2 regions of the Psychrobacillus sp. NPDC058041 genome follow, and region 1 is predicted to be linked to the other one. Evidence: riboswitches for the same ligand, from Rfam matches in the RefSeq annotation. Region 1 holds a riboswitch; the other holds the start of a gene.
What was found. A riboswitch is a leader RNA that binds a small molecule or an ion and turns the genes downstream of it on or off. The one in region 1 is predicted to bind cyclic di-GMP.
Positions count from the first base shown of each region.

Region 2: linked by a shared signal. The riboswitch ahead of ACFVR1_RS06905 (hypothetical protein) and the one ahead of ACFVR1_RS17990 (hypothetical protein) in region 1 are both predicted to bind cyclic di-GMP.

Region 1 is NZ_JBHVRO010000015.1:40,691-45,132, reverse strand. Features, by position in the region: gene ACFVR1_RS18000 (methyl-accepting chemotaxis protein) at 1-439, opposite strand, end outside; gene ACFVR1_RS17995 (hypothetical protein) at 779-1,489, opposite strand; gene ACFVR1_RS17990 (hypothetical protein) at 1,536-1,904, opposite strand; cyclic di-GMP riboswitch class I at 2,033-2,119, opposite strand; gene ACFVR1_RS17985 (hypothetical protein) at 2,414-2,623, opposite strand; gene ACFVR1_RS17980 (NupC/NupG family nucleoside CNT transporter) at 2,823-4,001, opposite strand.
Region 2 is NZ_JBHVRO010000003.1:374,008-378,449, reverse strand. Features, by position in the region: gene ACFVR1_RS06915 (sensor histidine kinase) at 1-571, opposite strand, end outside; gene ACFVR1_RS06910 (DUF5305 family protein) at 534-1,670, opposite strand; gene ACFVR1_RS06905 (hypothetical protein) at 1,729-2,292, opposite strand; cyclic di-GMP riboswitch class II at 2,350-2,433, opposite strand; gene ACFVR1_RS06900 (hypothetical protein) at 2,807-3,409, opposite strand; gene ACFVR1_RS06895 (signal peptidase I) at 3,666-4,442, shown strand, end outside.

The sequences.
Region 1 (4,442 bases):
AAATTTGATTTGATCTCACTGATAGATCTTCAATAGCATGTGCCATATCTTCCATAGATTCGGCGCTTTCTTCTGTTGCTACTAATTGTTTCTGTAATCCTCTACCTACCTCATCAATTGCAGCTCTAACAATATCCGCTTTCTCAGAAGCATATTCACCGATTTCAGCGAGCTTTTCTCCTTTTTCATGTACATTATTTGAAAATGAAACAAACTTTTCCCTTACACGGCTAAAGAACTCAATTAGTTGATTAAATACAGCATAATCAGCACTTCTTTCATTAACTTTGCTTGTGATATTACCTGCTGATATTTCTTTCATTCCATTTATTATTTCTTTATTAATATGAGGATGATTTTTTAGTGAAAAATAGCGGAAAGCAAAATACACCGATACCCCAATTAAGATAACAATTATTCCTAGCAAAATAGCTTCCATGATATATATATCTCCTACTCCTATTTATTATTGAATTAGATTTTCTCGAATCAATTTCATAATTCAAATTTAGAACATAAAACACTAACAATATTAATGTGAAATGTATGAATATATATAATATACTCTTCATAAATCAGTATGATTTCCGCTATAGGCAGACGCTTTCCGCGGGGTGAGAGATGAGCCATCACCGCCGCATTCGCGTCGTTTGTAATGTCTCATCTTTCTCACTCATCCCGCTGGAGTCGCTGCCTGTCGCTCCAATCAATAAATTAAAGATTGTTCGCGTTTTAATAATTAAATGCTATTTATGAAATTAACTTAATTTTGAATATTTTAAAGTTCCTTAATAAGGATATATGTTCCATCCGCTACAGTTGCAGAAATACCATTCAACTTACTATTATCCTGATATTTATGAACAATATAATTTCCTTCTACATCTTCATATCTTTTCATATTATGATATTTTTCCATTACACGAATTGACTTCGGGTTTGTTGCTTCACCTAAAACAGCTTTTACCCCTTGTGATGATGCCTTTGTTATCAATCTATTTCCTAATTGCTGAATAATCTCGTGACGGTCATGTTCAGCTATCACTCCTAACATGAATAGGTGTAATAACTCTCCGTCTTCAACTTCTTTTCCGTTACGCAATTTATAATCTTCCATAAAACGTTTATCCACATCCTCCAGGACACGCAGAATTACATTCATATCATAAAAAGAACCTTCAAATATATCTTCTCCGATAATCTCTGGTGCATTTGTATCTCCAGCAAGTACACCAACAACGTTATTATTAATATCCTGAGCGACTGCGCAATATCCTTGCGCTACTGTAGAGTCTAAATAACCCTTGGTAAACTCATAGAAATCTTCATAACCTATATTTAATTGACCTACCATCGGTTCCTGAACCCATTTTCCAGAAACGTCCACTCCAATGAATGTACGAGCTAGACATTCAGCTGCTTTCTGGATTAAATCTGTTTGTTCCTCCGTAATAATTTCATATTTATACAACTCTTGTGTTGTTTGCACTTAATGATCTTCCTCTCAGATTATAAAATTTCTATAGGAACTAACATTACATAGAATGTTTTACTTTATCGATAAATGTACCTGTGAATTTAATTCTTTCAAGTGCATTCCTAACTTGCACTTGAGCAATTTTAGACGAAGGTTTTACTACAAGGACATCCTTAAAACCTAAGCTAGAATAAAATTGCATCGTTTGCTCCAACTGTGGTACAACCTTTGATGGGACGGGTGTTTGGTGAGTCCCATCGACAACAAACGTATAGTTTTGTCTCGATACTTTATTAATCGTATCCTGTAAATCTATCATGTAACCTTCTGCATCTTCTGCTTTCATTAATCCATGGACCTGTACATGAACTTCCTTTGCGACCTCATTAATTGCCATTTTATACTTCTTTCTATCTACGACTATCATCTCTTAATCCCCTTTTTCACTTTAGTCTGCTTTATTTCAATGTTGACATTTGTACGTACTTTTCGTATAAGTGTAATAAAAAAAGCTATCCCAAATAAAGATAGGATAGCCAAATAAACGTTGTTATTGTTGGCAACCCGACTATCATTATCCAAGTGGATTTTAGACTCGTAGCTTTGCGTCCTTACCTTTCGATAAGTTTGCCTTTTTCAATTATAGAAAAAATAGTACTAATCTCATGCTTATATATTACTATCACATTATATATTACATGTCATTTTTTGTCGAACTTGATATTTCTCTTGATTTACTTACGAATAAGGATAATCCCTTTATAAATGGTGAATTTTGACGTTTTGTAAGAGATAGTTATTTTTTTGTAAATTTTTTTAGATTAGAATAAATTACTGTTTTTACTACAACATAAAAAGAGAATCCTCAAAAATAAGGATTCTCTTTAAATATATATTTGTTACTATAACAGCTTACCCAATTCAGATAGCGTAGATTTATTTTATTGGTCCTTCATATTCCTTAACTATAAAGTATTGTACGTTAGCTTTAACTAAGACTAAGTCATCAGTTAACGCCAAACTATTTTCTCCATCTTCGAACTGATTTTTAATAGAGTTTCTAGCCCGAATAAGGGAAGTTTCTTCGATTAAATGCCCTATTTCTCCGTTGATTAAATAGAAGGTTACTTCATATTGTTTCTTCATCTCTATTTCCCCCCATTATGTACTAGCACACTATTATAACTCAATAGGAAATTATTTCACAAAAATTATCTTTTTTCTTTCCGAAACCTCTCAAGCCCACTATTTAAATTTGTGCCTTGTTAGAAACAAACATGAAAATCACAACATTCACGTTTGTTTGAATTAACATGAATGTTTCTGTCACAGGGAAGTCCTTTAACTAAAGGATAAGACTTACAATAATCGCTGATAATATGCTCACTAACGTTGCTCCGTATAAAAGTTTCAAGCCGAATCGTGCTACAACGTTTCCTTGTTTTTCATGAAGTCCTTTTACAGCACCTGAGATGATTCCAATGGAAGAAAAGTTTGCAAAGGAAACAAGGAAAACAGAAATGATTCCGATTGATCGTTCACTTAAGCCTGACGCTAAATCGTTTAATGAGAGCATCGCTACAAATTCGTTTGTAACTAATTTGGTAGCCATAATACCACCCGCTGTTACTGATTCTGAAACAGGGATACCCATTAAAATCGCAAATGGAGCAAATACATAGCCAATAATTGACTGGAATGTGACTCCAAATATCATATCAAATAAGTTATTTACTCCTGCCATTAGCGCAACGAATCCAAGTAACATCGCCGCAACCACGATTGCAACCTTGAATCCATCCATAATATACTCGCCCAACATTTCGAAGAAGCTTTGTTTTTCTACTTGCACAACAAGGAGATCTTCTTCTTCAGTTACAGAGTAAGGATTAATAATGGAAGAAATGATGAATCCTCCAAATAAATTAATCACAATTGCCGTTACGACATACTTCGGCTCAATCATCGTCATATATGCTCCGACAATAGACATCGATACAGTAGACATCGCTGACGCAGATAGTGTGTAAAGACGTTGAGGAGATAATTTCCCAAGCTGTTTTTTCACGGTAATAAATACTTCAGATTGTCCAACAATAGCGGACGCTACTCCGTTGTATGATTCTAATTTACCCATGCCATTTACTTTACTGATTGCCCAACCAATCCATTTCATAATGAATGGAAGAACTTTAATATGCTGCAGAATTCCAATCAAAGTCGAAATGAATACGATAGGAAGTAGAGCAGTTAAGAAGAAAGGAGCTTGTCCTTCATTCGCAATGCCAGCGAATACAAAATTGATTCCTTCATTAGCGTAATCTAGTAATTTTGCAAACCCGGCTGCGATTCCCTTAATAAGAATCAATCCAAATTTAGTATTCAGTAATAAAAAAGTTAAAATTACCTGAATAATAATCATCTGGATAATTGGTCTGATTTTTATCCCTTTACGATTGTTACTTGCAACCCAGGCAAGACCCAGCACAACAATTAAGCCTACGATTGATATTAAATAATTCATTTAATGCCTCCACAATATTGTATTTCCAAAAGGTCAAACGTCTGACCATTAAGCGCTTACATACTTAGTATACAGCTATAACTCATCATTTCAAATGCCATTTTTTACATGTTACCTATGTTAAAAAGGGAATATATTTTTAGGGATGGAAACAAAATAAACAAAGTGAAATTAATACATATACGTTCCTATTTCACAAGTACATCTTTGCTGCTATTTCCTTCAAGTCCTCAACTATTTAAAGGCTCCTTCATTATTTACCTCAACTTCATCGAAGTAAAACCAGACTCCACTTAGGTGCCAAAAAATTTTACTCAATCAAAAAGCCACGATCACCGAATCATCTTCGGTAATCGTGGCTTTTAGATCTTTCATAAATCGCATAATCAACTCTCCAGCAGCAAAGACAATAGCATCGACAGTCCTCTTGAATTCCTAACA
Region 2 (4,442 bases), on a different contig from region 1:
TAGTTGCCTTCAAATCCATTCCTTTCATGAGACCGGAAAATAACATGACAAGAACCGCAGTTAGTAAACTGACTAGATAAACATAGGAGCTCTCTTGTAAAAGGGGGAGCATATTGTTTGAATTAAATAAAGTATAGGAAATGAATGTCGCACTACTTAGATAGAAAGTTAATACCCACCAACAGAAGGAAGGCGTTAGAAAACTTGCAGCTACCAACACAGGGTTCAGTGCATACCATATAAATGGACTTGCAATACCACCTGTTGGAATAAGCAATAAAGTCAAACCAATCGTTTCAGTTAAAACAATCGTTTTTAATCTTTTTTTATTTTCTCTATTTCTTCGTTGTAAATCCGTTAAAATCCAAGCTGCTACAGTAAGTGATACAACTAATCCTAATTTAAAAACAAATGACGATTGAGGTGGCCCTAATAAAAAAAAGCAAGAAGTTAATAAAAGAGAAATATATCGATATATAAGCGCCAGATGCATCTTACTGGAAGGATTCTTTCTTATGAAAGAAGAAAAGTTATTATTCCAGTACATATGATGGATCACTTTCTGTTTCATTCTTACTATTTTTACTCCTACTTCTACTGCGACTTCGTGATAATTCCATTTCATTAATTTCATATTGATACATATAGTCACCATCTATGATGAAATATAACTTACTCTCCTCCAGATGAATGTTGTAGTAAAAAATAGGTAACTCTTTTGCATCTGCAATTTGTATGATGGCTTTAAATGAATTTAACGTAACTATCGATTTTCGACCAATTTCTACTTTATTGGAAACTGGAATTAATCTATTTCCATACTTCTTATTAATTTTTTCACCTTGTGATGGAGCGTTCTTTTTCCGATTAGCTACAAAATCTTTATTCAAATAGCTAATTAATACTGCAAAGAGAAGTACGAACACAGTACTCGCGATACGAACAGGAACTGGAGATGTATCAAACCCGAACAAACTAATTGTATTTGAACTAACTTTTGTGGATATAAATGGGATGGAAGAAGCAAATTTTTTCTCACTTGCTAATAAAATTTCATCATATGAAATCTGAAAAATTAAGTGATCCTCCATTTGAATATCCTTCTCTACCCCGTTATAACTAATTGTACCTTGGACATTTGGAATAACTTCAATCGTATACTTATCAGATCTTACTCCTATTTCATCTTCTACCTTAGTAATAAAATTTTTAATCATTTCTAAATCAATTTTATAATTATTATTTACAATGGTCACACTTGTCCCATTTTGTTCAATAAACTTTTTTTCTTCTAAAGGGAATGATTTTTCCCAATATTCTCCCGCCTTTAGAAGTAGATGTACTTCATGTGACACGTTTGCACTTACTGGAACCTGTGAATTTACAGATGAAATAAGGGTAAAAGGGATTTCCTTTGTAATTTTCTTCATAACAGTATTTCCTACTTCAATTGTTCCTCCAGTTGGATAAAGGATATTAGGTGTAAGTGTCGCCTTGTAATCATAGCTTGTTTGAATTTGCGATTCATTTTCAGTTATTTGTTTTGTCTCGGAGGATGCCATTGACCAAGAATATACGGAAATAATTGCTGACATAGCTAGTAATAGAAATAGTATGAAACTAACCTTCTTCTTATCTTGCTTTAGTAACTTTTCTAAGACTTCTTTCAATTTTATCGCCCCCTCTTTTTGTCACCTGTTAATCCATTCATTGTTCAGTCATTTGTTCTTATTTTTTTATATCTGGTTGTGTTGTTATTGGCTCTTCGATTTTTTCTATTTCTTCTACCTCTTCACCTTCATTTTCAACAGGGGTCGTGGTTTCATCTGGTTCTACTTCTACTTCTACTAGTTCCTCCTCATCAACTTCGCCTTCTTCTGCTTCAATCGGTAATTCTTCTAAAGGCTCTTCTGCAAACATTGGTAGAATCGTTAAGATATCTGCACTCCCCTCACTCCAACGAACTTTGAAACTTATATTCTGCCCATATAATTCCTCTGATTTCCCAATAACACCATATTCTATCGTTTCACCTGGCCTAATTGATGCCTGATACAGTTCAACGTAACTAGCTGGGTTCATACTTTCTATTTCTATCGTTTTTTCCATATTATTCGTGAGCTTTATCTTTCTGTTTTCCTCATCATAGTTAACAGCAATTAGGGCTTCTCCCTCTGGCACCACACGTATTGTCGCATCACTCCTTATTTCTGCTGTAGAATAGCTATCACTTTGTATAAAAAGTAATGAGAAAGATATTAAAAATGCTGATAATAATAAAATAGATTTCAAAGATTTTCCTCCTATCTACATAATAAAAGCCCAATTAAATTGGATATAAATGTCCAATTACAATCAGGCCGGTTGCACCATTAACTCCATACATCCCAGGTGCCCAAATGCAGGATGTACTTCACAGTTTCCGTTATATATTATTTTTCATAGTTCAGTATAACCAAATTACTCCAAATATAACGTCAAACTATGCGGTTTTTTATGTTCTATTTTTGTCTAAAAAGAAGATGTCATGTCTTATGGTGATTCACAGAACTCCAATTTAATAAAAAGGACTGCATATATATAATTCAATCTCCTCTGTCTGTATATTTAATTCGATTAAAACAAATTAATGCGGATACTCTCATTCATTGTTTGAATTAGATTGTATTAAGAAGCTGTTTATTGAAAATATCATACAGGTGTTAATTGCATTTCTTTAAAATTATGGACATTTTATTTATTCAAATGAAAAAAGAAGAACTAATGGACGTCTCCCATTAATTCTTCCTTTATTTTTTTCTTCCTATTAGTCTGCTATTGCTTCAGATTCAACAATGATAGAACCTAATAATGCAGTAGGTGAAACTTTGTGTCCAGCTGGAACATCGATTTTTACTGCAATTGTTCTAATGTTTTGCATGCCAGAACCAGATTCTTTCGTAACCTTTTCAAATGTTAAAGAATCTCCTTTTGTTCCCCAAGCAGGTGCTGTATTAGCTCTAGGATTACTCGCTACTCCAAAAGTAATATATTGTGCATAATCACCTGTTGCTTTAATAGTTACTTTGACAGTTTCTGCGGATTTGTTTCTTAGAGTAAACAAAGAATTCCATTCATATACACTGTTAGGTTGAAGTCCGTAAAATTTTGCAGTAGAACCATCTCGATCTACACCTTTACCGAATTGGAATAATAACTCTCCATCCTTTACCACTACAGTCTTATCTTTTGAACCAATTTTATTTTCCCAGCTCCATGGTGTATCAGCCTCGAGAGTTAATAATGCTTCATCTGTATTAACAACTTTCAACTCCGAAGCACTCGTTACTGTTGCCTTGTTATAAGACATCGCCGCCATTACACTTGACATTGCTAGTAGAAATACTACTAAAAGTAAACCTTTTTTCATTAATTTATCTCCTCCTAAAATTATTTCGGCTTCACGCCGTTTGTAACTAATTTAAGTATAGGATGACTACAAATTGTTAACCTCACTCCATAGAGTGCTTTTTAGATATCATTTGTCTACTCTCCTATTATCCTTTTTACTCCCAATATTCTACTTATGTTTCTTAGGAGGTATACTTTAGTACCATATCTATCCTACTGTAGAGGGGTTTTATTGAAAGAGATTTTCAATAATATAGATGCTAAGGAGGAATTCTATGAAGTTAATATCAAAGCTTATAAACATATTAGTGGTCGTTCTTATTTTATGTTCCTTAATCGCTTCAGTTGGATCGGCTATTTCAAATAAACCTGTACTCCTAACTGTCATTGTTTCTAATAGTATGTACCCTGTTTGGGAGCGGGGAGATATGGTCATCATAAAAAACCTAAAAGAAGATGAAACTGTCCATCAGGGAGATATTGTTTTTTTTAAAACGACTAAGGGAGACCTTGCCGATAAAGGCTGGATTGCACACAGAATAATTTCTGGAAACGCTGAGCAAGGTTACATCACAAAAGGGGATGCAAATAAATATACCGATCAAGAGTCAAAAGGTAATGTACCTATAGAAAGAAAATGGATTGCTGGAAAGGCCGTTACAATCGGGGAAACTCCAATCGTCATTCCTAAAATAGGTTATTTATCTTTATGGGTAGAAGAGTTTCAAACTAATCAATTTATATTACCTGTTATAGCATTAGTTATTGGTATTTTAATTGCAATTGGGGAATTCAAGTCTGAAAAAAAACAGCGAAAAAAAATCCAAGGCTTAGAGTTGCAATTAATATATATAATTGGTGGATTAACCATTTCCATTATTTTGGGTAGTACTATGCTTGCTGCTGGAGAAAAAATTAATATTATTTATGAAGTATCTGAACATAACCAAGGCGTGCTTATGGGAAGTAAAGTCGGCATAATACAGATCGGTGATACAGTTTCACAACCTTTATCTGAACTGAGTAATAAGGGCTCCTTTCCGTCTATCGGA